Regions from separate parts of the Roseibium sp. SCP15 genome, predicted to be linked through region 2. Evidence: predicted binding sites of a transcription regulator. Region 2 holds the regulator's gene; the other holds the start of a gene.
The links. Region 2 encodes LexA, which represses DNA repair genes until DNA is damaged. Its sites were predicted from a motif close to TGTTCNNNNTGTGTTCNG; they were not measured.

Region 1: a site for LexA is predicted at 2,908-2,925, ahead of ABLO27_RS04970 (single-stranded DNA-binding protein). Genes of this name have one in related genera too.

The regions. Positions count from the first base shown of each region.
Region 1 covers NZ_JBDZYI010000001.1:1,085,593-1,100,924, reverse strand. The annotation lists gene ABLO27_RS04980 (L,D-transpeptidase family protein) at 1-1,154, opposite strand, end outside; gene ABLO27_RS04975 (hypothetical protein) at 1,510-2,064, shown strand; gene ABLO27_RS04970 (single-stranded DNA-binding protein) at 2,118-2,675, opposite strand; gene uvrA (excinuclease ABC subunit UvrA) at 3,235-6,165, shown strand; gene ABLO27_RS04960 (DUF1127 domain-containing protein) at 6,400-6,555, shown strand; gene ABLO27_RS04955 (enoyl-CoA hydratase/isomerase family protein) at 6,786-7,502, opposite strand; gene ABLO27_RS04950 (DUF1127 domain-containing protein) at 7,892-8,041, shown strand; gene ABLO27_RS04945 (LysR family transcriptional regulator) at 8,205-9,128, opposite strand; gene ABLO27_RS04940 (HalD/BesD family halogenase) at 9,234-10,013, shown strand; gene trmFO (methylenetetrahydrofolate--tRNA-(uracil(54)-C(5))-methyltransferase (FADH(2)-oxidizing) TrmFO) at 10,222-11,640, shown strand; gene ABLO27_RS04930 (phytoene/squalene synthase family protein) at 11,693-12,547, opposite strand; gene ABLO27_RS04925 (Mth938-like domain-containing protein) at 12,576-12,953, opposite strand; gene secF (protein translocase subunit SecF) at 12,965-13,915, opposite strand; gene secD (protein translocase subunit SecD) at 13,932-15,332, opposite strand, start outside.
Region 2 covers NZ_JBDZYI010000001.1:1,366,676-1,382,007, reverse strand. The annotation lists gene gltA (citrate synthase) at 1-300, opposite strand, end outside; gene gltX (glutamate--tRNA ligase) at 531-1,955, opposite strand; partial or broken gene ABLO27_RS06260 (ComEC/Rec2 family competence protein) at 1,949-2,815, shown strand; gene ABLO27_RS06255 (hypothetical protein) at 2,882-3,034, opposite strand; gene ABLO27_RS06250 (ComEC/Rec2 family competence protein) at 2,966-4,471, shown strand; gene lexA (transcriptional repressor LexA) at 4,569-5,279, opposite strand; gene ABLO27_RS06240 (hypothetical protein) at 5,422-6,309, opposite strand; gene ABLO27_RS06235 (acyl-CoA synthetase) at 6,306-7,883, opposite strand; gene ABLO27_RS06230 (alpha/beta hydrolase) at 8,040-8,849, shown strand; gene ABLO27_RS06225 (fumarylacetoacetate hydrolase family protein) at 9,058-10,206, opposite strand; gene ABLO27_RS06220 (FadR/GntR family transcriptional regulator) at 10,635-11,408, opposite strand; gene ABLO27_RS06215 (PilZ domain-containing protein) at 11,562-11,930, opposite strand; gene ABLO27_RS06210 (hypothetical protein) at 11,940-12,470, opposite strand; gene flgB (flagellar basal body rod protein FlgB) at 12,653-13,033, shown strand; gene flgC (flagellar basal body rod protein FlgC) at 13,045-13,461, shown strand; gene ABLO27_RS06195 (flagellar hook-basal body complex protein FliE) at 13,464-13,796, shown strand; gene flgG (flagellar basal-body rod protein FlgG) at 13,850-14,638, shown strand; gene flgA (flagellar basal body P-ring formation chaperone FlgA) at 14,655-15,113, shown strand; gene flgI (flagellar basal body P-ring protein FlgI) at 15,117-15,332, shown strand, end outside.

The sequences.
Region 1 (15,332 bases), 280 kb from region 2:
AGTTTGGCTTCCTTCTGAAAAGCCTTGACCAGATCAACGAGTTCCGGCGAATACAACTCTGCGCCGTCATAGGCAGCAAGCGTTTCCGCGTGAGCAGTCCTCAACTCATCGGAACCGTTCTTCTCTACGGCGGCGACAATGTTCTTCATTTCCGGGCTGGATTTTCCTGCCTTCAGGAAGGTGCCCGGTGCGATGACGATCTGATCTGCTTCCTCGTCTTCTGCCTTCAAGCGCGCCAATTCTGCAGTTAGCTTCTTGAAGTGCTCGTTCTGCGGCTGATGGGCCTCAAGTATCCCGGCCATATCAGAGCCTGAGGAAAACTCACCCAGTGCGCCAGGAAGGTCGACCTGGTGGCGCGGCAAGTCGTGGTACTGAGAAATCCGGTTCGGATCGACACGACCACGCGTCGCATCCAAAACATAGGACAGCGCCGCGACGCTCAGCTCCATTTCGAAGCGCATCAACGCTTCATCGCGGGCAGCCTCATCCAGCCCATCAGTTTCGGGCAAGGAAACGAAATAGTCTTCAGGGTTCAGCGCAAATTTGTCAGCCTGAGAAAGCGCACTTCGAATGCTTTCCGCTCTGGAGCTTACCTTGCCGTTTGCAATCCAGACAAACTCTGGGTGCTCCTCGTAGTATGTAATGAGTGCATCGCCGATTTCAGGCAACGCCATCAGTGACATTCCCTTCAGTGCCGGGCGCGCCTTGTCGAATGCACTCAAGACGACCGGCTCCAGGTTCGCTGTTTGAGTTTCTGCGACAACAGTTTCGGTACCCTGCTGCACGTTTTCAGCCGACGCGTCGCCTTCAGGTTCGACCTCTGGCGGCTTCACTTCAGACAGTGGTGTCAGCGACACTCTTTTCAACGTATCCGGAGAGTAATTCAGGTAACGTGGAGCAGATACCTTAACCTTGGCAGCCTTTTCGCGAAGCTGATCCTGGCGCTCCCGCTCTCTTTGCTTGCGATGGTTTTCCGGATTAAAAAGCCGTTGGAACAGACCCTGGGCCGATACCGGTTCGTAGGTCATCGCGGAAAAACCGGATGCGAGCACCGTAACCATCAGGCCGGCCTTGATCGATTTCCCCAATACAGCCCTGGAGCGGATAAACAACGCCCCCTTGTCGCCGGTCTTCGGCATTTCACGTTCCGTCATGTTTGCTCGCATCATCTAAACCCGAAAATTTATTAACTAGTGTCGTTTCCGGCACTGCGCCCTTTTCGAACCGGACGTTTAATTCCCCTGCCTAGGTAGAGACCGCCGGGATTGCAGACTTGCCCGAACGATTATGTTCAGCGCGAATTCTACCGGTCCAAAATGGCGATTCTCGCTCATTTCCGGCTAAAAACACACATGGTGAACAGACTGATACTATATCAGGCCTGTCGATATGGTTAAGAGATACGGCCATACACAGGTTGTGAATTCAAATCACTGTGACGAATATATCGCGCACGAACCTCGCGCCGGTTTTCCTAATCATCGCATCAGCATCTCAAGGCGACGCTTCGTGACCTCCGTCACGGTTATCAATGTCGGTTTTCACTATCATTTCCGCAAGACCAACCGACGGAGATCGATGAAAGCGATGCCATTCCAGTTCAACATAGGAGACCACGCGTCGCCGATATCGAAATACACCAATTTCAATTCTTCGCAGTACAGCAAATTGAAATGGGCCCGAAACAAGCTTTTCAGGATGGTCAAGAACAACCCTGGTTGTGATGCCTATTTCAGATCCCTTCCGGGCCGGAGAACGCTGACCAACATGATCAACGACAGCACCATCTGGGTTAATTACGGGCCGACAATTTCTCCGCTGCACGGAGAAATTCACACTCCGACGGGAGAAATAGCGGTCGGCGACCGCGCATTCAACATGGGAAGGTGGATGGTGCTGGCCACGCTCATTCATGAGCTTGCACATCACAATGGCGCTCCGATCTCAGGAGGCGACACACGTGCGGAAGAGGCCGTATACCATTGCGGCCTTGGAACCGCGAAAGAGTATTTTGATGGCGAGGACGACCCGCGAACGCCCTACGATCCGAATGTTGGCGGGTAGACCAGAGGAGTACGGGAGCAACCGGGCCGGATCACCCCCGCCAAAATCATGACTTAAAACGGAATTTCATCATCCATCGGGCCTGCGCCGCCACCGGAAGACCCACCGAAACCACCGCCACTGGAACCACCGCCGTAGCCGCCGCCACTGCCACCGCCGAAGTTGCCGCCGGAGCCGCCAGAGCCACCACCAAAACCGCCGCCGCCTTGTGGGTCATTGCCGTAGTCAGGCAGACCACCCGGCTGACCGCCGCCTTCACCGCGACCATCAAGCATCGTCAGGTTGGAGTTGAAGCCCTGCAGAACAACCTCGGTGGAATAACGATCCTGCCCCGACTGATCCTGCCATTTGCGGGTCTGCAACTGCCCTTCCAGATAAACCTTTGATCCCTTGCGCAGGTAGTTTTCTGCGACCTTGCAAAGACCTTCGTTGAAAATCACGACACGGTGCCACTCGGTTTTTTCACGACGCTCACCTGAATTGCGATCCCGCCAGGTTTCCGAAGTTGCAATCCGTAGATTGGCAATGGGACGGCCATCCTGCGTCCGGCGGATTTCCGGATCGGCTCCCAGATTGCCGACCAAAATTACTTTGTTGACGCTGCCCGCCATTGTGAACTCCTGTTTGTTTCCGCGATCCGCTTTGGTTTATTTGCTTCTATCAGCTGACCGCGCCGCAACCATCGCCGCTAGAAACCAGAACCCTAACGATCCGCCAACCGCTCTGTCTTCTTTTTTGCACACCGGCCTGCATTTTCCACAAGGCAAGCCCACCTTTTGCGGAAAATTGAAGCCCTTCGCTCACCTCACCGCCATCGTCGCCAAATCTGACAGCCGTTGCCGTTCCTCCTGTTTTGTTCCACAGCGGTTCGCGTTTCCTGTCAGGAGATATTCCAAACCGATCGCCAGCGAAGCCGACTTGCGCAGGTGAAACTTCCTGACGTCCTTCCTTTCAATGTACTTGTTTTGTTCTTATCACTTCTATAAAAATGATTCAATCGGACTTCGTATCCTGAATTTCTCCTCCCGCTGCAGTGACAGACCCACTGGAAGCTCCGCGTCAAACTGCTATATCGGGACAAAGATAAAGTGGGAAACGAGCCCCTTCATTAGATATCTACACGTGCACGGGCGTCTGATGCCGTGATGCATGAGGTCAGGAAGAGATAGAATGACGACATCCAAGAGCCTCAAGGCGGATGAATCCTGGAAAAACGATCCGACCAAGGTCATCAGTGTCAAAGGGGCAAGGGAGCACAATCTCAAGGGTGTCGATCTCGACCTGCCCCGTGACCGACTGATTGTGATGACCGGCCTTTCCGGTTCGGGAAAGTCCTCTCTCGCCTTCGATACTATCTACGCCGAAGGCCAGCGCAGGTACGTTGAGAGCTTGTCTGCCTATGCACGCCAGTTTCTGGAAATGATGCAGAAACCGGATGTCGACCAGATCGATGGTCTGTCGCCTGCCATTTCGATCGAGCAAAAGACCACTTCGCGCAATCCGCGGTCGACCGTCGGTACGGTGACCGAGATTTACGACTACATGAGGCTTTTGTTTGCCCGTGTCGGCATTCCCTATTCTCCAGCCACCGGACTGCCGATCGAAAGCCAGACCGTGAGCCAAATGGTCGACCGTGTCCTGGATCTCGAAGAAGGGTCGCGCCTCTATCTGCTTGCTCCAATGGTTCGCGGCCGTAAGGGCGAATACCGCAAGGAATTGGCGGAACTCATGAAAAAGGGGTTCCAGAGGGTCAAGATAGACGGAACCTTCTATGAAATTGCCGACGCCCCTGCCCTGGACAAGAAATACAAGCACGATATCGATGTTGTCGTGGATCGGTTGGTCGTGCGCGATGATATCGCAGGCAGGCTGGCAGATTCGCTTGAAACAGCGCTGAAACTGGCTGACGGCATTGCGATTGCTGAATTTGCGGACCAAACCGAAGAAAATGGCGATCCGAAGCGTTTGATCTTCTCGGAAAAATTCGCCTGCCCGGTGTCCGGTTTCACCATTCCGGAAATTGAGCCACGCCTGTTTTCGTTCAACAATCCGTTCGGCGCATGCCCGACCTGTGATGGCCTTGGGACAACCCTTGCCTTCGAAGAAGATCTGGTTGTGCCCGATCACTCTCTCTCGCTGCGTGAAGGGGCCGTGTTGCCTTGGGCAAAAACGGGATCGACATCTCCTTACTATGCCCAAACGTTGGAAGCACTTTGCGGCCATTTCAAGGTATCGATGGCAACTCCGTGGAAAGATCTGCCGGCGGAAGTCCAGGATGCAATTCTTCACGGCACCGGCAAAACGGCCATTGAGTTCGTATACGATGATGGCGTGCGCAGCTATCGGACGGAAAAGACGTTCGAAGGCGTTATCGGCAACATCGAACGCCGCTGGCGTGAGACAGAGTCTTCCTGGGTTCGCGAGGAATTAGCTCGATTCCAGTCGGATCATGCTTGCCCCGCCTGCAGTGGTTTCCGGCTGAAGCCGGAGGCGCTCGCTGTCAAGATTGCTGACAGGCACATCGGTCAGATCACTGAATGCTCCATCAGGCAGGCAAGTGACTGGTTTGAATCCCTGCCGGCGAAACTGAACGACAAACAGACAGAAATTGCCGGCCGTATCCTGAAGGAAATTCGAGAGCGTCTGAAATTCCTCAACGATGTCGGCTTGGAATATCTGACACTCTCTCGGTCCTCCGGGACACTTTCGGGTGGCGAAAGTCAGCGAATTCGACTGGCCTCGCAAATTGGTTCGGGTCTGACAGGTGTTCTCTACGTTCTGGATGAGCCCTCGATCGGTCTTCATCAGCGGGACAATGCCCGCCTTCTGGAAACTCTGAAGCACCTGCGGGACCTCGGAAACACGGTCATTGTCGTAGAGCATGACGAAGATGCGGTATTGACGGCTGACTATGTGGTCGATGTCGGCCCCGGAGCCGGTGTGCATGGCGGCCAGGTGGTCGCCAAGGGTACGCCATCTGAGATCATGGCCAATCCGGCTTCTCTAACGGGCGAGTACCTTTCTGGCGCCAAGATGATTGCGCGCGCCGACGAACGCCGCAAGATCAACAAGAAACGCCAGATTTCAGTACGCGGCGCACGCGGCAATAACCTGAAGGATGTGGACGTTGACGTTCCGCTCAGCACTTTCACATGTGTGACCGGTGTATCCGGTGGCGGCAAATCCACCTTCCTGATCGACACGCTTTACAAGGCTGCGGCACGCAGGCTAAACGGCGCTCGCGACAACCCGGCACCGCATGACCGGATCGAGGGGCTTGAGGTCCTTGATAAGGTCATCGATATCGATCAGTCCCCGATCGGCCGCACGCCCCGTTCAAACCCGGCGACCTATACCGGTGCTTTCACACCGATCCGCGAATGGTTTGCCGGAATGCCGGAGGCAAAGGCGCGCGGCTATCAGCCAGGCCGCTTCTCCTTCAACGTCAAAGGCGGACGGTGTGAAGCCTGTCAAGGCGACGGTGTGATCAAGATCGAAATGCACTTTCTGCCGGACGTTTATGTTACCTGCGACGTCTGCAAGGGAAAGCGCTACAATCGGGAAACCCTGGAAGTTGAGTTCAAGGGCAAGTCCATTGCCGACGTGCTCGACATGACCGTTGAAGAGGCCGCTGAGTTCTTTTCTGCCGTTCCAGCTGTTCGCGACAAGATGGACACATTGGCACGCGTCGGCCTCGGCTACATCAAGGTCGGACAACAGGCGACCACATTATCGGGCGGTGAAGCGCAAAGAGTGAAGCTGGCGAAAGAACTGTCCAAACGCTCCACCGGTCGGACGCTCTACATTCTGGATGAGCCAACCACCGGATTGCACTTTCACGATGTCGCCAAGCTGCTCGATGTGCTGCATGAACTGGTTGATCAAGGCAACACCGTGCTGGTGATCGAACATAATCTTGAAGTCATCAAGACCGCTGACTGGATCATAGATCTTGGACCGGAAGGCGGTGACGGCGGAGGGACGATTGTCGCTACCGGACGTCCCGAGGATGTCGCCGAAGTGCGGGAGAGCTATACCGGGCAATTTCTGCAGGAACTTCTGCAGCGAAGGCCTCAACGCACGCCTGACGCTGCGGAATAGCGCTCTCGTTAATCCCGAAGAATCTGTGTGCACTGCACACAGATTCGTACCAATCTGTTTTTGTTAACTTTTTCTACCCCTCCCTCTCACTTTCCCAGTATCTTTTTTGCATTGCACCAAATGCATGTCTGACATGCGCAGATCGCGCTTCTTTTAATTCAGCTGGTGAATTATATCCTAGATCAACAACGACGCGGAGCGCACAGACGGTCCGCCGATCTAAGGAATAAGAAGATGTTTGACACTGTGCGTCAGAAGTACAGCAACTGGGTGAACTACCGTCGTGCGGTTGACGAACTGTCCCGCCTGTCCACCCGTGAACTGCAAGATCTCGGCATTTGCCGTGGCGATATCAAATTTGTAGCTCGCCGCGCGCATGTAGCTGACTAAAAAATAGAAATCGCGTCCCTAGGCACCCTCCTCCCAGCCGACGGGCGTGTGACACGCGGGGCATCCTCCTCCCAGCCCTGCCACGTCGAAACGACGCCCGCCAGTACCTCCTCCCACTGGCGGGCGTTCGTTTGTCTGGAGCCCTGTCAACACCACGATAATTCCTCCCGACAGCATCTGATGAAAAAAGTACCGGTTCACTGTGTGCACCGCATTTCGCTCAGATGACCTCAATCACCTGCAAGACGGTCTATTACAGAACGCTCAAACGCTCTTAAGAACGATTTGTCAGGAGGGGCCGGCATCGCGGCTCGAACGCTCGTCTTGAGATCCTGAACCAAAGCGATGTTCCGTTTTGATATTGACCGGGCCAAATCCGTACCTCTTTCACATGCACTTCCGGCTGCGACGACTTCATCAACCAATCCGGCCTTGAAGGCTTCACCTGCAGACAGCACAGGTGACTCGAGTAAAAAGAGCAACGCTCGTCCGTAACCCAGCCGTGACGGAAGTCGCTTGGTTGCTCCACCACCCGGCATAGCGTCATATGCCAAATGGCCATCTGTGAATTGCGCACCTTCACTTGCCAGGACCAAATCGCAGGCAAGCGCAAGTTCAACCCCTCCGAGTCGGCAATTCCCATCCACACACGCGATCGAAATCTGAGAAAGAGCGGACATCCGTTCCAGAATTTCGCTCATGCGGTGAACAACGCTCGAAAACTTTGCTCTGTCATTGAAACAGACTTCAAGCATTGACGCATCCAGTCCGGTGCAGAAGACCTTGTTGTCGCCTCGGACTACGAGACAACTCAATTCATCTGTTTGTGCCTCCAGCTGAGCAAGTCCTGCTTCCATGGCAGACATGGTGGTTTCATCAACGCCATTGTCTGCGGCGGGACGGTCGAGCTGCCATACCATGAACCGTTCCTGGACCGTCACGAGCATGTTCACTCTCCCATTGTGTCGCTGATTGACTCGCCGGCAGTCTAACCAAGCAAGATAGCGCTACGAAGCCTTTTGGATTTGCAAAGGGATTCTACCGGCAGCGAAAAAGCTACACCACCCGAAGCCCTCAGAAGGTCGTTTCACTGTTTGATGTGAGCTTGAGTTTGCAGATGCGAAGAAGCCTTACAACAGGAAGTAAATCCAGCAACCGATGAAGACAACCACTGATCGTTAACTCTTTGGTGACTTGCACTTTTTGCATATCAGCTTCGCGATTTTGCTACTACCTCGCGGCGCACAATTTCCCTATCTTCCGAACTGTAAGAGATGAACGGGCCAGACGCCGATCCGCGGTGCCATGGCCACTGAGATAGCGAAAGGCCTAAACCATGATCGACACTGTTGTTCGCAAATTCAACAACTGGAAACGCTTCCGTCAGACCTACGACGAACTGTCCAACCTGAGCAATCGTGAGCTGAACGACCTGGGCATTGCCCGCTCCGACATCGCTCGTTACGCTCGTATGTCTGCAAAATAACAAATTTCGCGGTCTGGAGTACTCCTCCTCCCAAACTTCGGGCTGCAAATCTCTACGCTCTAAGCGTAGAGCATCTTAGAAACGCTTGCCGGAACCTCCTCCCACCGGCAGGCGTTTTTATTTTTTGGGCTCTGAACACCTGCATTTCTCGACCTGATCAAGGTCAAACGTGCATGCCATTGACTCCGTGTGCAAAGACCTCTTTACAGAACTCAATGAACTTCTCACTCAGGTCGTCCATTTCCCTATCCCGACGATAAGCCATGATGATGGGCGTCTCAGGCAAGTCTTCCAAAATTTCAATTGGGACCACCGAATTGCCTCCATATGTCTGATTGGAAGCGGGACGCATTGCCAGGATCGAGACACCCAACCCTTTGGCAACGCTGCATCTGACCGATTCTATCGATGTCGACCGGAAAGCCACCTTTGGCCCGATGCCATAATGGGCGAAAATCCTGAAAAAGTAGTCTCGGCTTCCAGGTGCGTCGAACAGAATGTAGTCCTCAGACTCGAGCTCCTTAATTGAAGCTACCTTCTTTTCAGCGAGTCGATGACTTTGCGGAACGATCAAATAGGGCTTTACCGCTGCCAACTCCTGCCAGGCAATCTTCGCAGGATCCAGGCCGAGATCGTACATCACCGCCAGATCGACGTCCTTTCTATGGATTGCAGTCTCAAGTTCGCTGTGAAGCAGCTCAGACACTTCGAGCGTCACTCCCGGTTCCTCTTTCCGATAGCCGCAAACCAGCTGCGCAAGAAAAAAGGGAGCAATTGATTGGAAACACCCAAGCTTGATCTTGCCGGCGCGATTTGACGCAATCTGCCCGGCGATCTCGCTTGCCCGAGTTGCGCACGCCACAAGCTCGTCGGCATACTTCAGAAACTCCACTCCCTGAGGCGTAAGCTCCATTCCACGGGCATGATGCCGTACGAAGAGAATGAGGCCAGTCGTTTCTTCAAGCTTGGTTATTGCCTGCGCAATTGCGGGCTGAGATATGCCGATGGATTTCGCAGCCGCAGTTATCCCGCCATTTTTGGCGATCGCTTGAAAATACTCACATTGCCTGACCGTTATTCTGTTCATGGATTTTCTGCATAATTTTTTCTTCTCTTATAGCAATAATAAAACAGTTTTTTCGACTTTAGAATTCTCGGTAACCTTGCCCCCAATCGTCATGGAGGGAACAAGATGGAACTCAACAAGGTCATAGACCTAAGCACCTATCCGATTGCAGACGGCGACTTTAGAACCAGGTGCCGTCAGGAGTTTGAGAAGACCGGTGTGCTGGTCCTGCCCGGATTTGTGCCAGCTTCGACAATCACCGGGATTCGCGACGAAGGCCTGGCGAACCGGGACAGGGTCTATGCAAAAACCGAGAAACACACGGTGTATCTCAATGCACAAGATCCAGATTATGATGACAACCATCCGCGCAACCGTTTGGTAACTTCGTCAAAGGGATGCATTACGGACGACCTGATGCCAGAAACGTCAGCTCTCCGTGCACTTTATGATTCAGAGCTCTTCCGGGAGTTCTTGTGTGACGTGCTCGGCGAGGAGGCCCTGTACGAGTATGCGGACCCGCTTTCTTCGCTCAACCTTCATTTTGCCGAGAAAGGGCAGGAACTCGGCTGGCATTTCGACAACTCCTCCTTCTCGATCACGTTAATGATCCAGTCTCCCGAAGCTGGTGGACAGTTCGAATATGTCACGCGCCTGCGCGACGCGGATGCCGGTGACATGAACTATGACGGAGTTGCCGAAGTTCTGGATGGACATGCAAAAGTCAGCGAACTTTCCGTTGAAGCAGGAACTCTTGTTTTCTTCCGCGGCAGAAATGCCATTCACCGCGTAGCCCCCAATCTCGGTGAACGAACCCGGATACTTGCAGTTTTGGCCTACAATACCGAGCCAGGTATCGCGCTTTCCAAGGAGGCACAGCTGACCTTTTACGGTCGGACTGCCTGAAACGTGGACATAGGGGCAAGGTTGGAGTGGCTCCTCTGTTCTGTTTTGAGGAAACAAGAACAACTTTCGAGTATCTGGAATCCGCAAATCGGCAACAGGCATTGCAGCAGTGGGGTGAAGGCAGTAATACGAGGCAAACATGAAATTGGCCGAAGTTCGCGGCAAATCTGATGCCTCAAGTGACCGGCCCGTACCTCAGGGAAACAAAATGCCCCCAATTCACGTTATCGGCGGCGGTCTTGCCGGATCTGAGGCCGCATGGCAAATCGCACAAGCGGGACTGGACGTCGTCCTGCACGAAATGCGTCCGGTTCGCAAAACCGATGCTCACCAGACCGACGGTCTGGCGGAACTCGTTTGTTCCAACTCGTTCCGTTCCGATGATTCCGAACACAATGCCGTTGGCCTGATACACCATGAACTGCGGCAGCTTGGTTCACTGATCATGTCTGCTGCCGACGCCCATCAGGTTCCGGCAGGAAGCGCCCTTGCCGTCGACCGCGAGGGCTTCTCCGGAGCGGTTACTCACGTGCTGGAGAACCATCCGAACATCACAATCGAACGCGAGGAGATAGCGGGACTTCCCCCTGAGGACTGGCAGAGTGTTATCGTCGCGACGGGGCCCCTCACCTCACCTGCGCTTTCCCAGGCGGTACTGGAGAAAAGCGGTGAAGATGCTCTGGCATTTTTCGATGCCATCGCTCCGATTGTCCATTTCGACTCTGTCGATCTCTCCAAGGCATGGTTCCAGTCACGCTACGACAAGGTGGGGCCGGGAGGGACCGGCAAGGACTATCTCAATTGCCCACTCGACAAGGAGCAGTATGAGGCGTTTATCGACGCGCTGCTTGCCGGCGAATCTGCCGACTTCAAGGAGTGGGAGGCCAATACTCCCTACTTTGACGGCTGTCTGCCTATCGAAGTCATGGCAGCGCGTGGACGAGAGACACTGCGCCACGGACCAATGAAGCCGATGGGTCTTACGAACGCACATAATCCGGATGTCAAAGCCTACGCGGTTGTCCAACTTCGACAGGACAACGCGCTTGGTACGCTTTACAACATGGTCGGGTTCCAGACCAAACTGAAATATGGCGCTCAGGCCGACATTTTCAGGATGATCCCCGGACTGGAGAATGCTCAGTTCGCACGTCTGGGCGGATTGCATCGCAACACGTTCCTCAACTCTCCGAAGGTTCTGGACAACTCCCTGCGTTTGAAGTCCGACCCGCGCCTTCGCTTTGCCGGCCAGATCACAGGCTGCGAAGGATACGTGGAATCAGCAAGCGTGGGATGCCTTGCTGGCCTGTTCTCGGTCATGGAAGCACGCGGTCAGACTTTCTCTGCCCCGCCGGAAACCACCGCCATGGGGGCTCTTCTCGGTCACATTACGGGTGGGCACATATTCCGGGAGGAAGGCGCCGGCAAACCGGGTTCCTTCCAGCCGATGAATGTCAACTTCGGCCTGTTTCCGCCTATTGAAACTCCTACGAAGGATGAAACCGGCAAACGGTTGAAGGGCAAGGAAAAGGCCAAGGCGAAGAAGCTGGCAATGACCAACCGCGCCAAGTCAGACTTTCAGGAATGGCAATCAAAACTCGAGCTGCCAAAGGCGGCAGCTGAATAGAACGCGCGTCCAACTCATAAAAGACAGCCGCGGTGTGAAAGCGCCGCGGTTTTTATTTGATCTTGTCCAGGCTCTTGCCGGAAGCGCGCCAGAGAATCCATTGACGCTTTAGTTGGGAAATCTCGGCAACCTGTTTCAAGGGATCGAACCCGCTGTCCTCTAGCCTTTCCAGATACGGCTTGATCAGGAAGATCGGCAGGAACGCAGGCAGGCATTTTTCAGGCACATCGCTTGCGGCTTGACGAACTCGGTCGAGATGATGGTGCACATGTTCGTGCATTTCCTTCAGCGCCACTCTGAATTCAGGTGTCGTTTCTCCCCTGAAAACCCCTGCCGTATCAACATTGTGCCGGTCGAGGATGTCCTTGGGCACATACATTTGCTGGCGTGAGGCATGCCAGGGCAATGCACGCATGAGCCCCGTCATGCCGTAGGCGACACCCGCATGACCGGCAGCTGTTGCCGTGTCTGGATCATCGCCATCGTTCAGGACGAGACATGCCAGTTGGATGAGACCGGAAACAGTTTCTCCAACGTACCCTTCCAGGTCATTCAACGTCGGCATCGGGTCGTTATAAAGGTCAAATACACGTGCTTCGGTCATGGCGACGAGGCCTTGCTTCGGCAGATTGTATCGCTCGATAGTCTGAATAAGCGCATTCGCGACCGGGTTGGAGGCAACCGCACCGTGCTCGGTCCCTTCCAGCAAGTCCCGCCACCACTGCAACCTGACTTCACCGGGCATCGGTTCGGAGACAATCTCGCGAATACGTGCGATTTCGGCATTGAAAGCATATAGCGCCATCAGTCCAGCACGATGCGGCTCCGGAGCAAGAAGAGCGCTCAGGTAGCGGTCCTTGTCGAACTGACGCGCAATATCTGCGGCATGGTCGAAGTCAGAGGTCATGTGTGCCCGTATGGCCCGTCTTTCGGCCTCAGTCCACGGCCAACAATGCCGCAGCCACTGCCCTGTTTTCCGACAGCAGAACGTTGTAGGTGCGCACAGCCGCACCGGTTGACATCGGGTCAGCCAGGATGTTCGCCTCGCGGAACATTTCCTTCAAATGCTCTGGCAACGGTCGAAGATCCAGACCAGTCCCGACAAGGAGCACTTCTACGCTGTCCTGTTCATCAAGGACCCGCTGAAATGCTTCCTGAGAAAATTCGGACGGATCATTCAAATTCCAACCGTAAATCCCGCTAGGAATGCAAAGCAGCGAACCTCGATGTGACATGTTAGCAAACCGGAAGCCACCGTTGCCATAAGCATCCAGCGGCGCCCGACCCGGAAAGTGCGCGTTCCGGATTTCCATCAATCAGATCCTCAGGCCGTCGCCTTGGCGTTCGGGCCCTTTTCTTCGTCATCATCCTTGGATGACAGCGCATCTGCACGCAGATTGAGAAGGATCAGGAACGGTGCAGCAAGGAAGATCGAAGAATAGGTGCCGATCACAATGCCGAAGATCATGGCCAGCGTGAACGACTGGATGACTTCGCCACCGAAGACGTAAAGCGCGATCAGCGCCAGCAACGTCGTCACGGATGTCATGGTGGTTCTGGAAAGGGTTTCGTTGATCGACTGGTCCAGCAGCTCGGTCAACGACTTCTTTTTGTACTTCCTCAGGTTTTCCCTGATGCGATCGTAAACAACCACGGTATCGTTCAACGAATAACCAATGATGGTCAAAACCGCCGCGATGCTGGACAGAGAAAAGTCCAGTTGCAGCAGAACGAAAAGACCGATTGTAATGATCACGTCGTTCGCTGTTGTCAGGATCGCTCCGACGGCAAACTGCCACTCAAAGCGAAACCAGATGTAGAACAGGATCGCCAGGAGCGATGCCCCCACAGCGATTGCCCCGGCTTGCGCCAGCTCTCCAGACACTCGCGGCCCGACAACTTCAACCCGCCGGAAATCGACATTGTCGTCTTCAAAGATGGTGCGGATCCTCGACACGACGGACTGCTGGGCGAGTTCGCCACCCGGTTGCTCTTCCACGCGGATCAGGATGTCATCCGACCCACCAAACTCCTGAACCTGCACATCTCCAAGATTGAGCGATCCCAATTCGGAACGGATAGCGCCAATGTCGGCTGGTCCATCGGTTTTGATTTCGATGATGGTACCGCCCTTGAAGTCGATGCCGTAGTTCATGCCGACCGTGAAGAAACCGACCAGAGAGGCAATGACGAGGACGATGGACAGCGGAAAGCTAACTTTCCGCAGCCACATGAACTTGATGTGTGTGTTGTCCGGAACAAGTCTCAGCAACATTTGTTTTTCTCCCGGATCAAATCGGCAACTTGGACGGACGACGGCGGCGGATCCAAATGGCCACCAGCAGTCGGCTGAACGTGAATGCCGAGAAAACGGTCGTGAAGATACCGATAGCCAGCGTCACGGCGAAGCCACGAACGGGTCCGGAACCAAGCTGGAACAGAATGACAGCCGCAATCAGCGTGGTGATGTTGGCGTCAAGGATGGTGCCGAGTGCACGGCTGTAGCCGGCATCGATCGCGGAAATGACCGATCGGCCTGCGCGCGATTCTTCCCGGATACGTTCAAAGATAAGAACGTTCGCATCGACCGCCATACCGATTGTCAGAACGATACCCGCGATGCCCGGCAGGGTCAGGGTCGCCTGAAGCAGCGTGAGCGCGCCGAAGATCAGGAAGATATTCGAGAGCAAGGCCAGATCGGCAATGATTCCGAACCGGCCATAGGCCAGGATCATGAACACGATCACTGCTGCGCCGGCAATGATGGAAGCCAGCTTACCTGCCTCGATCGAGTCGGCTCCAAGTCCTGGTCCAATGGACCGCTCTTCAAGCACCGTGAGCTTTGCAGGCAGCGCGCCCGCACGCAGCAGGATTGCTAGATCGTTGGCGCCCTCGACAGTGAAGTTCCCCGAAATCTGTCCGGAACCACCGGTAATGGGCTCGCGGATCACTGGCGCGGAAATCACTTCATCATCGAGAACAATCGCAAATGGGCGGTTGACGTTCTGCTGGGTAATCACAGCAAACTTGCGCGCACCGGATTGATTGAACCGGAAATTCACGACGGGTTCATTGTTGCGCTGGTCGAAGCTGACCTGCGCGTCCACAAGGTCTTCGCCGGACAGAAGCGGAGCTTCTTCAAGAAGATATGGGAATGGTGGATCATCCACCGACATCTTTACGACCGTACCGACTGGTGGACGAGACTGAAGTGCCTGTTCACCCGACATGGACTGATCGACCATGTGGAACGTCAACTGTGCCGTTTCACCGATGATGTCCTTCAAGCGCTCTGGATCGCCCTCGCCTGGCGCTTCGACCAGAATACGGTCGGTGCCCTGCCGCTGGATATTGGGCTCAGTGGTACCCAGTTCATCGAGACGATTTCTGATAACTTCGATTGCCTGCTGAACGATGTAGGTGAGTCGGTTGTCCAACCCTTCTTCGGAATAGGTGAACCGGACAAGTCCATCATCATTCACGGTGAGGTCGAATTCATTGACCGGCTGACCACCGAAAAGGTTGGAAACCAGTGGATTCACCAAAGGCTGTAACCGCTCCTCAGCTTCATCAAGCCGCGTCAGATCACGGATACGAACCTGTGCTGACTCCCCCTGGACGCCCAGGCCGGTATAACCAATGCGGGGGTCCTCACGAAGCGTGGTGCGAATGTCGCTGACCAGCCCCTTCAT
Region 2 (15,332 bases):
TTGCGGCTTTGTCGGCAGTTCCCCGTAAAGCAGCAGATAACAGGACTCGAGGAAGTCGCCGTGGTCGGCAAGCTGCTCAATCGGGTAGCCGCGGTAAAGTAGCGTTCCTTCGTCACCATCGATGTACGTGATTTTGGATTCGCAGGATGCGGTTGAGGTAAAGCCCGGGTCATAGGTGAACATTCCGGAATCGTTGTACAAGGACGAAATGTTCACAACTGACGGTCCGATGGACCCGTCAAGTACGTCGAAGTCGTGGTCGGTGCCACCGACGCTGAGCTTGGCGTTGTTGTCGGCCATACAGATACCCCTTTGCGTTAACCTTGCGCACCAGTCTGTTGACCTGCCCGAATGAGAGGATCTCAACAAAGGCAACAGATGGCACTGGATAAATTTTCGGCTCTTGCCTAGCCCATTTACTGCAGTGCCGCAAGCTGGCCGGTATAACGCTTTGGTCAAAGGCCCGTACGACCGCCGGTCTAGGGCACCCGTTCGCCATCAGGAACAAACGGGTGCATTTATCATTGGTCTCAGGCTTCCTGGTCCTTGATTCTGGCAAGCGATTCTTCGCGACCAAGTGCAACCAGTACATCGTAGATTCCAGGCGAAGTGCCGCGACCCGTGAGAGCGGCGCGCAAGGGCTGAGCAACTTTGCCAAGCTTGAGTTCTTTTTGCTCTGCATAGGCTTTAACGGCTGTTTCCAGCGCTTCCGGAGCCCAATCAGAAGCTTCAGACAGAACGGCGTGCAAATCCTTCAGAATGGATCTCGCGTCGTCTGTGAGGATCTTCTGGGCCTTCTCGTCGGTATCAAGTGGTCTTTGACGCCACAGATAAGATGCGCTTTCCGTCAGTTCGACCAGAGTTTTTGCGCGTTCTTTGAGGCCTGGCAGAGCTGCAAGCGCTGTTTGCTCGTTGCCTGCGTCCGATAGCCACGCCAGAACTTCCGCTCCGTTTTCCACATGGCTCAGATAGACTTTCCAGTGCTTCAACAGCTCCGGATCGTCGGTCGCACGCATGTAGTGGCCGTTCAGGTTTTCCAGCTTCTTGAAATCGAATCTCGCAGCAGATTGACCGACGGCATCCATACCGAACCATTTGATCATGTCCTCAAGGGACATGATTTCCTCGTCGCCATGGCTCCAGCCAAGGCGCGCCAGATAGTTGCGCATGGCTTGTGGCAGGTAGCCCATTTCGCGATAGGCTTCTGCCCCGGTTGCGCCGTGACGCTTTGAAAGTTTTGCACCGTCCGGACCGTGAATAAGAGGGATATGCGCCATCGCCGGCACATCCCAGTCAAGGGCCTGAAATATAAGTGTTTGGCGGGCTGCATTGGTCAGGTGGTCGACGCCGCGGATAATGTGCGTAATGCCCATGTCGTGGTCATCGACCACAACAGCCAGCATGTAGGTTGGTGTGCCATCCGAACGCATCAGCACAAAGTCGTCCAGGTCCTTGTTCGGGATGACGACGCGACCTTGAACCATGTCGTTGACGACTGTTTCACCTTCATTGGGTGCCTTGAGGCGAATAACTGGCGAAACACCTTCGGGAGCTTCAAGCGGGTCGCGATCTCGCCACGTGCCATCGTAACGGGGTGGGCGGCCTTCTGCCCGCGCTTTTTCGCGCATCGCGTCGACTTCTTCAGGTGTGCAATAGCAACGATACGCAGAACCGTTTGCAAGCATCTGCTCAACAGCTTCTTTATGCCGGTCGACACGCGAGAACTGGGAAATCGGTTCGCCTTCCCAATCCAGGCCAAGCCAGGTCAAACCGTCCAAAAGAGCATCTACGGCTTCCTGGGAAGAGCGCGCGCGGTCAGTGTCTTCAATGCGCAGCAACATCTTCCCGTCGTGGTGCTTGGCAAACAGCCAGTTGAAGAGCGCTGTTCGGGCGCCGCCAATGTGCAGGAAGCCTGTCGGGGAAGGGGCGAAACGCGTGACGATTTTTTGTGCCATGGTGCTTTCTGAAAGTCTCTGTCAGAACATTTGCGCTGATTGCGCCTTTAGGTGGCGCCGGTTTAGCACAGGCTTTCTTCAGGCAAAATAGGGCCTTCTGTGTTTCTTCCTTGAAGGCGTGCTACAAGCAGTGGGTGGAGTACGGAACACAAACACCGCCAAAAATTAAAAGCCGCCGCGACGCGGAGGCGGGGAGGCGTACAGGCCCGAAATCACACTCCTCCAATCAGCATTCCCAACGCAGAACTAGTGCCAAAACCGGTATCCACTTCCTGCCTCTATTTTCCAGGAAGACAAGAGGCGCATCACAAGAGGCAGGAAATAGCCGGTTCTGGGAGGAGCAGGGACTTCTATGGGTCGGCTTTGCATTTGCCGCTGGTATCGCATGTTATCTTGCGCTTCCCGGCGAACCCTATTGGCTGTTGCTGGGAGCGCTTTTTACGTTGGCGAGCGGGTTGGTTATCCGTTTCGGGGCTTCCCGGCCGGGCGGAAAACTCATCCTGCTTGCGTTGGCATTCTTGGGGGGCGTGACCATCGGTTCGGTGAGAACTGCTTTTGTCGACGCGCCGAAGCTTGCTGAAGAAATGAACGTGAACCTCACCGGCCACGCGATCGAGAAGAGAAGCAATGCCTCAGGTGTGCGACTCCTATTAAGCGTCTCGAGTGTCGAGGGGCGATCAAGAGAGACGCTCGGCTTTCCGAAATTTGTTCGGCTGCGTGTACCTGCAGATCCTCCCATCAAGGTTGGTGACAGGATTGAGGTGCGGGTCAGATTGTTTCCGCCTGCAGGTCCGGTTGCGCCGGGAGACTATGACTTTTCTTTTCGGGCTTTCTATTCGCAAATAGGTGCAACTGGTTTCAGCTTTGGTGCACCGACGTTGATCCGGGAAGACGAGAAACCTGTGAGCCTGCAATTGCGTTCAGCTTTACAGGGCCTGCGAGGCACTATCGGTGCGAAGATCCAGGCGGCACTGGGAGACACGCCGGAAACAAGTCTTGTCGTTGCCCTTCTGGTCGGTGACCGAAGCGGCATTGCTGAAAAACAGGAGGACGATCTCAGGGCGGCTGGACTTGCGCATATCCTGGCAATTTCCGGGTTGCATATGGCGCTGTTCGCCGGCGGTGCCTATGGACTTGCCTTGCTGATCTTCGCGAGCATTCCGGCGTTGCCACTTCGTTGGGAAACGCAAAAATGGGCTGCATCTGCTGCCCTGTTTGCGGCGCTTGTCTATCTTTTCCTTTCCGGCGCTTCCGTCGCGACGCAGCGTTCCTTCCTCATGATTGGACTCGTCTTCCTAGGCATTCTTGTTGGCAGACGTGGGTTAACGCTGCGAAGCGTCGCGATCGCCGGTCTTTTCTTGTTGTTGCTAGCGCCTGAGCGTCTGTTCTTTCCCGGATTTCAAATGTCCTTTGCCGCTGTCATCTGTCTGATTGCTGTTTACGAGATATGGCGAAACCGCGAACGAACATTCAGTCGGGCACGCCAGATAGATGCCAGCGTGCTGTCTCGCGTACTGCAGCATGTCTTGCGTTGGGGTGCCGGACTTATTGTAACTGCCTGCATTGCCGGTCTTGCGACAGGGCTCATTGGGGCACATCATTTCGGTAGGATCGCGTCCTTTGGTGTTGTCGGCAACTTTTTGGGAATGCCGGTTTTTTCTCTCCTGATCATGCCGTTTGGCGTGTTGGCATTGGTGCTGATGCCACTGGGATTGGCATCGCTTCCGTTGATCGTCATGTCTGCTGGAATATCCTTGTTGCTTAAAATTGCCTCTTTCACTGCTCAACTTGATGCTGATGCCGGAGTGATTGGAAAACTGAGTGCGCCGGTTGCATTGTTGTTTGTCGCGTCTTTGTTCGCTGCATTGCTTCTTGCGGGACGAAAGCGCCTATGGGCAATTGCCCCATTGGCAGCGGGAATGATGTTTCTCGTACAACACAGACCTCCGGATATTCAGATTGCGGCCTCCGGCACAAGGATTGCTGCCAGAGATGAAGAGGGGCTGCTTCGGTGGGCCGGGAGGCGACAGTCATTTGCAACGGACATCTGGTATGCAGGGGAAGGAGTCCCGAAGTCAGCGATTGGATCGCGCAAGATGAAGTCGCCCCAGATTACATGCGACTCAGATGGGTGTGTAATCTCGGCTTATCCGGCAAGTGCAGGTGATGATTCGAATGCGAAGACACAAGTGCCGTTGAAACTTGCGCTTCCAAAATCAGCAGAAGCATTTCGCCTGGATTGCAAATATGCCGACATTATCGTGTCCGACCTAAAGGTTCGCGCAAATTGTCCAGATGTAACCTCGATAGGAGGATCAGTTCGTCAGGAACGCGGCGCCATATCCATATGGCTTTCGAATGGGAAAAAAGATCATCCAGTGCAAAAAGCATCGCCTGAAGCTGGCAGTCAGCCCGGCGCAAAAATAGCAAAACTAAAGTTCGCAGTGCCCGCTAATCCTCGCCCCTGGCATGAACCAGGCACATTTACCCGCGAGCAACTCAGGAAGGTGAAATAGGGTAAATAGCCTCGCAACATCACACTGCCATCAGGTGCAATGAACAGACACTGTTGTAAACCTGCCAAGTACGATACCAGGCAGGTTCAGTCCTTGATCAGTATTGCCGGAACAGGGCAACCAGGCGGCCCTGAACTCGAACGCGGCCAGGACCGAATATCCTGGTTTCATACGCCGGGTTTGCTGCCTCGAGGGCTATGGAAGCACCTTTCTTGCGCAAACGCTTCAAGGTTGCTTCTTCATCATCCACGAGCGCCACGACGATGTCACCGCTATCAGCGCTGTCTGTCCGTCGGATCAGCACAGTATCACCATCCAGAATGCCGGCTTCGATCATGGAGTCGCCTCGCACCTCGAGGGCGTAATGCTCGCCTTTGCCGAGAAGTTCCTGAGGAACGGTGATGGAGTGACTGTGCGTCTGGATCGCTTCGATCGGAACACCGGCTGCGATCCGTCCCATGACCGGAATTTCAGTGCCGACTGTTTCCGCTACCGGAGCTGGAGGCGGTGTCTCCTGCTTGCCCAGCGATCCTTCAATCACTTCAGGAGAGAAGCTGCCGCGCGGACGAGGGGACCCAAGTCCGGGAGCAATCGAGTCGGGCAGGCGGACAACTTCCATTGCGCGTGCGCGGTTCGGCAGGCGCCGGATGAACCCACGTTCCTCCAATGCCGTAATCAGGCGATGAATGCCGGATTTTGATCGAAGGTCCAAGGCGTCCTTCATTTCGTCAAATGACGGTGGAACACCCGTTTCCTTCAGTCTTTCATGAATGAACATGAGCAGTTCATACTGCTTGCGCGTTAGCATATCGGCTTCCCCTGACCGCGAGAATCAAGTGGTACAAATCAAGAACACACTACCTGTTCCTATTGTGTTCTGCAAGGGTAAATGTTCTCTTACTGTTCCCTTGGATGCCGAAGTTGATGAGGCAATAGCTTAGGCTTACGAGTTAGGTCTCAACGCTTTGCGAAGTGAATTGAGCCAGCAGCAGCAGTTCGCAGGTTACCAGCGTCGGTGCGCCTGCCGGCTTGACCGTGCCTTCGTAAATCTGTCCGGTCAGGTCAACGCATCGAACGGGCAGGTTCAGGTTCTGGTTCTGTCCGCGGCCTGCTCCAGGTCTCACAAGAATTTCCGAAATCAGTCCCGGCATTGTCTGGCCGTCGATAAACTGTGCTCCGGCGAAACTTCCAAGTCCGAAGACGTCGTATGTCGTGTCACCAAGGCAATCAGCCAGAGCGGCTATGCTTTCATGCATGTCTTCAAAAGGGGCGAGCGTGGTTATGATTGCATTGTGGTCAAGGTCCGATGGGCTGAGCTGATCCTGCTTGACGCGGAAAAGAGTAAATTCGGTCTCCGGGTCTGGTTCCGCAACGAAGCGCGCTCCTTTTAATCCAAATCCCTTCAGTTGCGCGGAGCGGGCAATGGTCAGCGTTTCGGGCAGGAGATGCCCAAGTCTCGCTTGGCCATTTTCATACCAGTACGCATGAATGTGAGCGAACCAGTTTCCGTCCCGCCATCCAAGAATGGCAACGGCTTCTTCGAGAGCCACACCGCCTGATGAATGGGTGTCGCTGTACCAGGCGGCATGACGGTCGTCGATTGCTCTGTCCGGCATGACGAAGTTGAAAGGCTGCAGGCTCAGTCCTCCAAGATCAAGAACTGCAGATCCAAAGCCTTCGCGCTCCGCCCAGTTGCCAAGAGCCGAAAGCAATGGTTGCCCATTCGCCAATTCAAGAATGACGGGTTCTGCGAGGCACGAAGCGTGAGGTCTGCGATCTTCCGCGACCGGACCGGGGTGCCTGATGTCCGAGAGAGATTCTGGAGCCGGTCGTCTCACAGCAGGTCTTTCTCTTCGAGATGTTCCCGAACAAGTTTCTTCGTGATCTTGCCATAGGCACTGGTCGGCATTTGTTCGATGAAGAGATATCGCGCCGGAAGTTTGTATTTGGCGACCTTTCCGATGAGGAATTCTGAAAGATGAGCATCTTCCGGCGTTGTTCCTGCTTCCGCGACACATACGGCGAGGCCAACTTCACCCCACTGACGGTCCGGAATACCGATGATTGCGACTTCGGAAATGTCCGGATGGGTGAGCAGAACCTCTTCGATTTCCTTCGGATACACGTTCGAGCCGCCAGAAATGTACATGTCGGAGGCTCTGCCCGTGAGGTAGAGATAGCGCTGTTCGTCCATATGGCCGATATCACCGGTTCGAAACCAGCCATTGCGGAATGATTTTGCGTTTGCGCCGTCATCTTCAAGATACCCGGCACAGACCGCAGGACCTATGACGCAGACCTCTCCGGTTTCGTGCGGTCCAAGGATACCGCCGTCGTCGTCCTGGATGCTTATCTCAATACCCGTTCGTTCGGTGCCACAGGTCCCTATACGGGTTTCGTTATCATCAGGCGAATGATCCTGTGTCCGCAGCACTGTGATGTTGCCGGTCACTTCACCCAAACCGTAGTATTGAACCAGAACCTGACCGAGTTTTTCCAGCGCACGCTTTTGATCCTCCCGGTACATCGGGGCTCCCGCATAAATCACATGCCGCAGGCTGGAATGGTTGAAGTGGTCAACGGATGGATCCTCAACAAGCCGTTTCACGATGGTTGGTACAGTGAACAGGTTGCTGACTTTGTGTTGTTCGATCAATTCGAATGCCTTCGCCGGATCAAATCCGCCTTGCGGCATCAAGACATGGGCAGAACCGCTGGAAAGCTGTGCAATCAGTTGTAGTCCGGCGCCATGGGAAAGAGGGGCTATGACAAGGGAGGCGTCCTGCTCTGTCGTACCGGGCAGGAGGTCGGCCATATAGTTCACGGTCACGAAGCCGATCTGGCCGTGGGTGAGAACGACGGCCTTGGGGCGGCCGGTGGAACCCGATGTGAAGAACAGCCAGCATGGATCGTTGTAGTTGACTGCTGTGTTGGCAAATCCTGAATCCTGAAATCTGGATATCAGGTGTTCAATGGATACTCCAAAGGAACTCTCTCCAATGGTGGCTATGCCGGCAAGGTCCGGTCGTGCTTCCTGAACTGCATTTGCCTGCAACTCAAACTCCGCATCGCACAGGAACACTTTCGCCTTAGCCTTTTGAGCAGCATATGAAGTTTCTCCGGGAGCCTGACGGAAGTTACAAGGGACCCAGATTGCGCCCAGCCGGAATGCGGCGAGCATGATCTCGATCATCTGGTTGGAGTTCTGGGCCTGTACAAGCAGCGAGTCGCCTTTGGACACTCCGAATTCTGACTGAAGAGCTGAAGCAAGCGCACTGACGCGCCTGTCGAGTTCAGCCCAGCTCCAGGTGTTGCCTTCCCAGACAATCGCTGGTCTCGAAGGCCAACGAGTCGCGTTTTTCGTCAAGAAATGCGCCAGATTGGCAACACGGTTGGAACATCGCTCCATCATCCGCCCGGGTCCTCCCTAAATTTTTAGTTGATGGGACGTTAGGACGGACCCGGCTGATTTGACAAGCAGGGTGTTGAGCACGTTCACTCCGTATTCGCTGCAGGTCGTGTGCAGATGCTCCGAGCAGCTCGACGTTTCTTTGATAGGAATACCTTTATGACTGAGAATACAATTACCGATTGGGACGATGCATACGCCAATGCCGCCTATATTCCAGGCGCTGGGGATTACACATCACGCTGGGAGGAAGAGGCCAGAGCATTCAGAAATACATGGGAAGGGAAAGAGCTCGATATTGCTTATGGGGACGGAGAGCGAGAGAAGCTCGACATTTTTTATCCTGAAGGGACAGCTCGAGGGTTGGTCGTCTTCGTACATGGGGGATACTGGCTTCGCTTCGACAAGTCCTACTGGTCTCATTTCGCGCAGGGAGCTCTGGCTGATGGCTGGGCCGTTTGTCTGCCAAGTTACGATTTGGCTCCTAATGTGCGGATTGCCGACATAACGCAGCAGATCGGTGCAGCGATCAACCTGGCTGCGAGCCGTGTCGAGGGGCCAGTGAGACTGAGCGGCCATTCGGCCGGGGGGCATCTCGTCACACGGATGGTCAGCGATGACAGTCCGCTGAACTCAGAGGCTTTGCAGCGTGTCGACAGGGTTGTTTCCATCAGCGGGCTTCACGACCTTCGCCCGCTCCGCAATACCCAGATGAACGATGCGTTCAAAATGAGTGAGGCGGATGCCGTTTCTGAAAGCGCGGCGTTGAAGGCGCCTGCAGGGAAATGCCAGGTCATCGCCTGGGTGGGGGGGGAGGAACGCCCCGAGTTTCTGCGCCAATCCAGACTGTTATCGGAAGCCTGGAGAAACGCGTCCTTTCACGAGGATGCAGGCTTGCACCATTTCAACGTAATCGACGGATTGAGAAGCCAAGACAGCGCTCTTTGTTCCGCGCTCTTAAAAGGCTGAGCAAGCGGAAATTGTCAGTCTCGAAACGCTCTCGTCTCAAGAAGTGCTGTCTTGATTTGGGGGGGAAGGCAATAGCACTTGCCGGGAGCGCATGGACAGCGCCACCATACTTGGCATTCGGCTTTTCAAGGTCTTGTTCTGTTGGCGGATCGAGCTGAATGTTCTCCGGAAGAAGGAGCCACAGTAGCCTGCGGCTCTTCTACAAATGTCAGATCAGGTCGCGCTGGGCGAGATTCCGCATCAGGTGACTGGCTCCGAAGGTCCATTCCCGGCATTCGGTTGACAGCTTCACCGTGTTTCGCAAATGCCCGAAGCCCGCTGCCGATATCGTGACAACGTCTCCAATCTTATGGGTGAAGCCTTCTCCCGCAACATCGCGGTCTTGGGTCGGTGCAAAAAGCGTCCCAAGAAACAACACCAGACCATCAGGATATTGATGATGCCGCCCGATTGTTTGGGCGACCAGATCTTCGGGGGCGCGGCTGATCTCCTTCATGGACGAATGACCTTTCAGCACAAAACCGTCTCGACCTTCAACTTTGAGGTCCAGCTCGGCAGAGCGAACGTCTTCAAGAGAAAAAGTCGCATCGAAAAGACGTATCATCGGGCCAATGGCGCAAGAAGCGTTGTTGTCCTTTGCTTTCGAAAGTAGCAACGCAGATCTGCCTTCAACGTCACGCAAATTGACATCGTTGCCTAGGGTCGCGCCCACAATTTTGCCTTTGGACGAGACAGCGAGAACAACTTCGGGTTCGGGATTGTTCCAGTTCGAAATCGGATGGAGACCGACTTCCGCGCCTGAGCCGACCGAAGACAGAACTTGCGCTTTGGAGAAGACCTCCGCGTCGGGACCTATTCCCACTTCCAGATACTGGCTCCACAGGCCTTCTGCGATGAGGGCGTTTTTGACTTTTGCTGCTTCATCCGAACCTGCCTTGACATTGCGGAGGCTCTTTCCAATGGCTGCTCCGACCCGATTTCTGATGTCGTTGGCTTTCTGCGGATCGCCGGCTGCTTGTTCCTCAATGACCCTTTCAACCATGGAACTGGCAAATGTCACCCCACAGGCCTTAACCGATTGTAAGTCGCAAGGAGCCAGGAAGTGGACGCCTGACAAGTCTGTAGGGTCCGATTCAGCGATCTCGGAGAGAGAGCCAAGTACAACTCCGTCTACCGCGCTGACATACTCGGCTGGATTGTCCATTTCACAAATGTCGCGCGCGGTCGGTGCAACTTTTGAGGTGATGTCGAGCACCTTTCCTTCGCGTATTGTGACAACGGATGGTCCGGACACCTCCGGCCGCCAAACGCGTCCGAGAAATGTACCGTTGAGATCGCTTGAATTGATGAAGCTCATGATAAGGTCCTGGTGAAGATTTCATTCACTGACTTAGCTCAATCTTATTTGTCCTACAACTGGACAAAAGACTTTCCGCGTCTGAGGTGGCGGCATTTGGTGATCACCTGGAAAGTGTGTCACGGCAGTTCCGTGGGGAATTCCCAACCTGTTACAGTCGGTTCCAACTGAATGAAGAGATAGGGAGCCGAAGACACCGACATCCGGAGAGCACGGAATGGGACGTCTCTTTGCAAGGGAATTCAAGTGCCGCATCGCAGGCGATTAGGCGGCTGTTCCAAACAACCCGCCCAATTCGGGTCATGCCATTCCGCACTGGAGCCATGTTTGAAAACGGCGATGTGTCGAGCTAAGTCTGTCTATACTGCGTCAGGTATTTGTGAATTTGCCTTGATTGATGAGGTGCCAAGGAACGTCTTCAAGCTGAACTAGACGTTGTTTGGTTTTTGCGCCGCGGTCGAAATGGCGATCTTTTCTGCTACGAGCTTGTTTTGTGTCAGCATGTCCCGCATGCGCGTTCGGGCAAGTTCTGCGTCACCAGACAAGATCGCTTCGGCGACTTCAATGTGGCTTTTGCGCGAAACCTGCTCATCCGGAGCTCTTTTCTGACCTGCTGAATAGGAGAAGATCAACACTGCATAGATCAGGTTTTGCAGTTGGGAGAGCATGAGATTGCCGCTCGCCTGCAGGATCGTTGAATGGAAGGCATAATCTGCGCCGATCATTTCCGGTTCGCTGGTTTCCGGGTGAATGCTTTTGGCTGCGGCCAATATCGTCTCGCGCTGGGCTTCCGACGCATTCACGGCTGCAAGAGCAGCTGCTTCCGGCTCGAAGATGAAACGCAGGTGTGTCGCCTCGGAGTAGATTCTGGAAGTAAGTGGACTGTCAGGGTCGTGCCAGCGGATGACATCCGGGTCGAGGAGGTTCCAATCATCAAAATGACAGACCCGCGAACCATACCGCCGAGCTGTTCGCACGAGCCCTTTCCCGCACAGGACCTTGATGGCTTCGCGAACGACTGTGCGTGATACGCCAAGCGCTTCGACCAGCTCGTCTTCCTTGGGCAAAATGGCACCCATCTTGTAGTAACCGCGAGCAATACGCTGTCCGAGATGCTCAACAGTGTCTTTTACGGCACCCGTTGGCAGAGACGTCAGGACCTTGTCCGGTAGCTCGAAGGAAAATGGGTGTGCTTTGCTCATTCCGAACGCTCAGGTGGTCGGGAGCGACCGCCCATTACCCGAACGCGCCCCCTGGGGAATCTCCTTTCCGTTTTACAGTGTATTCATTGTGAAGACTAGAATTGAGAAGGTCTGCCAACTGCCGGCTTTTGTTCCTGCCCAGGCGAACCAACCTTAGCCGTCCAGCGCATAAAGTCTTTGTGCGAGTTTGCGTACGCCGGTGTTGCTGAAGTGTTTGATGCTGGCGGGCGGAACCATGTAGACGACGCCGGCTGCAAGTCCGTTCCGCCAGCGGAGCTGGACCTCTGCGACCGTCCTTGGCACGGCATCAAAAACGTAGAATTCTTCTGGAAGGTCAGTGTCTTCGTTCAGCACCAGTCTGACGCCACCCTCGGACATGTCCCGTATCGTGCAATCACAGATGAACTCATTGTCGAGACTGGCGAGTTTGGCGGGGCGCAATCTAGTGCGCTGCCGGGGATGAAGGCGTCGTTGGATAGCCCTTGTCAGGGACTCTTTCTTTGCGTTCAGGAAGTTCAGCATGTTGGTTCCTTAGCGACTTTGTATCGGCGGCAACTGCCTTTGAGGTGGCAGGGGTGGGACAAGCTCTTGGGGACTGGAGCGCCGCGAACGATAAGTCGGATCACCAAGCGTTTTTGGCCTGTGGGTGACGCCAGACTGGCCATTTCGGCACATTCGGTACGCAAGGTCATACATGCCTTGCCATCCGCCTGGATAATTTCCGATTGAATCCAGAACCGAAAGCGCTCCACCGGCCAATGCGCCTCGTCGGGCTCCGCTTGGCCCCCTCCAGCCGCCACCGATAACAGCTCCGCGCATTGCGCCGTCGACAATTGTCAGATCGGAAGGATCTCCGGTGGTGTGAGCGTCCGCGTAGGCGCGAGCATAGCTCTCACAGTCAATGGGGAGCCCGCCCGCGTTGGCCGATGAAACGGTGGTGAACACTGACAGGGTTGCAAGCAGGAGCCATGTGGCGGAATTCGTTGCAGATCGATGGATCGTGCACAAATCGCTGTTCGAACTTGCTGGTATTTGAAAAAGGCCATGCGTCAGCCAATCCATCCGGTTTCTCTTTCTCACAATTAGCTTTGGTCCAGAACGGGTGGAGCCCGTGTCATCAATGCATGCACTGTGAAGGTTGCGTGAAGCTTGTGTTGCCGGAGGCCATGGATCACGCCTGGAACAGCCTCGGGCAAGGTTGCCTGCTTACCAAGTGGAGGACCTGAACTGATAGGAGGTTCTCGATGGAGCCGGTGTTCCTGACCAAACTTGTTTCTCATAACAATGACTGGCTGTCCGTGCGCCAGGCAACGATTGCCGAAAACATAGCCAACGCGAACACCCCCGGTTTTCGTGCAAAGGATCTCGAGCCATTCACGTCAATTGTCAGCAAAACGCAACTTGCGATGACCGCAACGCATGGAAGCCATCTCGGACAGATGATGGAAGTTTCCCGTTCTTCCGACGTTGAAAAGGCGGACAGCTGGACGGTGAGCCATTCAGGCAACTCAGTCAGTCTGGAACAGGAGATGGTCAAAGCCGGAGAGGTCGCGCGCGATCATGCCTTGAACGCCAGTATCGCGAAGTCATTCCATCGCATGTACCTCGCCGCCGTGAAGCCATAAGGAATAATCTGATGTCAGATCCGCTTGCAGCAACGCTCCAAATTTCCGGTTCGGGATTGAGGGCACAATCCGAAAGGCTTCGGGTTGTTTCGGAGAACCTGGCCAACGCGCGCTCGACCGGCGAAACCTCGGGCGACGACCCGTATCGCCGGAAAACGATTACCTTTGAAAGTGAATTCAACAGGGCGACCCAGGCCAATCTCGTGTCGGTGAAAGGGGTTGGCGCCGACAAGGCGCCCTTCACCGTTGAATATGAACCTGGACACCCGGCTGCGGACGAGAACGGCTACGTGAAGATGCCGAACGTCAACACGCTGCTGGAACTCGCGGACATGCGCGAGACCAACCGCTCCTATGAAGCCAACCTGAAAGTCATGACGCAGGCCCGCGAGATGGTTATGCGCCACATCGATCTGCTGAGGAACTGATCATGATCAACGAAATTGCCGCTCTTACTTCGTCGACGGACGGAGTTCTGAATACATCGTCCACGACAAGATATTCCGTTGGTACCCCGGATCTTGGCGGAACGGAAAAAGTCGCTGAAAGCAGCTTCAGCGATGCGATGGCGCATGTATCGCAAGGCGCGATCGACAAGATCAAGCAAGGCGAAGCGACCGCCATTGCAGGTGTTGATGGCCAGGCGTCGGTGCAGCAGGTGGTGGAAGCGGTCATGGCCGCTGAATCAACGCTTCAGACCGCGATCGCCATTCGCGACAAGGTGGTGTCCGCCTACCAGGAAGTCAGCCGCATGTCGATCTGATCCGCGATTTCGGATCTGCCGGACAGTCCGGCTCAGTTTTAGGAGAGTACCCGATGAAAGCCCTAGCTATCGCTGCGACCGGCATGAGCGCTCAGCAGTTGAACGTGGAAGTCGTCGCCAACAACATCGCCAATATGAACACAACATCGTTCAAACGGTCTCAGGCAGAGTTTTCCGACCTTCTTTATCAAGCCGAAAGACTTCAAGGAGTTCCAAACCGTGGTGGTGAAGATCCGGTTCCTGAGGGCGCGCAACTCGGCCTTGGCGTGAAAACAGCCGGTATTCGAAAGCTGCATGTTCAAGGGTCTCTGACCAATACCGGTAACCAGTTTGATGTCGCTCTGGATGGGCGAGGGTGGTTCGAGATTACCGGACCGGATGACGAGACCCTCTATTCCCGCGCGGGCTCATTCAACAAGAACGCAGATGGACGCCTTGTCACGATCGACGGTTATCCGGTTGAACCGGCCATTATCGTTCCTGAAGAAACAATCGAAGTGGCGATCAACGAGTCCGGACAGGTGTTTGCCAAGGTTGATGGCGAACTCGCGCCGCGCGAGCTTGGTCAGTTGACGCTGGCCAACTTCGCCAATGACGTTGGACTTGAGCCGGTGGGCGGCAATCTCTTCCGGGAAACGGAAGCGTCCGGAACACCTGTAGCTGGGGTGCCGGGTGATCCAGGTTTTGGAGTTATCCGCCAGGGATATCTGGAAAGTTCCAACGTTGATCCGGTGAAGGAAATCACGGCATTGATCAATGCGCAGCGTGGTTACGAGATGAACTCGAAGGTCATGAAGGCTGCGGACGAGATGGCCGGAACCGTGACCAACGGTATCCGCTGATAACAGGACAGGTGCAATGGTCACGATGGTCAGGCTGCTGCTTTTCGCAGTTTTCGTATCTGCTTTCGGCCAGATAGCTGGGGCGGCTGGAGTGGAACTCCCTGTTCCGCGTCAGACAATTCATCCCGGAGACGAGATTTCTCATCAGCATCTGGTTGAGCGCAAATTCCCGCGCCGTACAGCCCAGCAATTCGCTGTGTCTACGCATCGAGGTCAGCTCGTTGGCATGATCGCACGCCGGACGTTGCTTCCCGGGCAACCCGTACCGGTCAATGCGGTTGAAAAACAAGTCCTCGTCCGTCGCGGTGAGCCGGCCCGGCTCGTCTTCAGAGAGCATGGGCTGATGATCATCATGCAGGTGGAAGCCCTGCAGAATGGTGGCGCGGGCAGCTTCGTGCGCGTTCGAAACATTGATAGCGGATTGGTTGTGTCCGGCCGGGTGCAGGAAGACGGAACCATCCGGGTGGAGAATTGATCGATGCTCAGATTTGTGTGTGGTCTTTTGGCGTTGGTCATGGCGGTTGCACCGGCTTCGGCCATGGTGCGGATCAAGGACATCGCCAGCCTGCAGGGGGTTCGGGACAACCAACTTGTCGGGTACGGTCTGGTGATCGGCCTGAAAGGTTCAGGAGACAGTCTCCGCAACTCACCGTTCACCGAGCAGTCACTGCAGTCGATGCTCGATAGTCTTGGT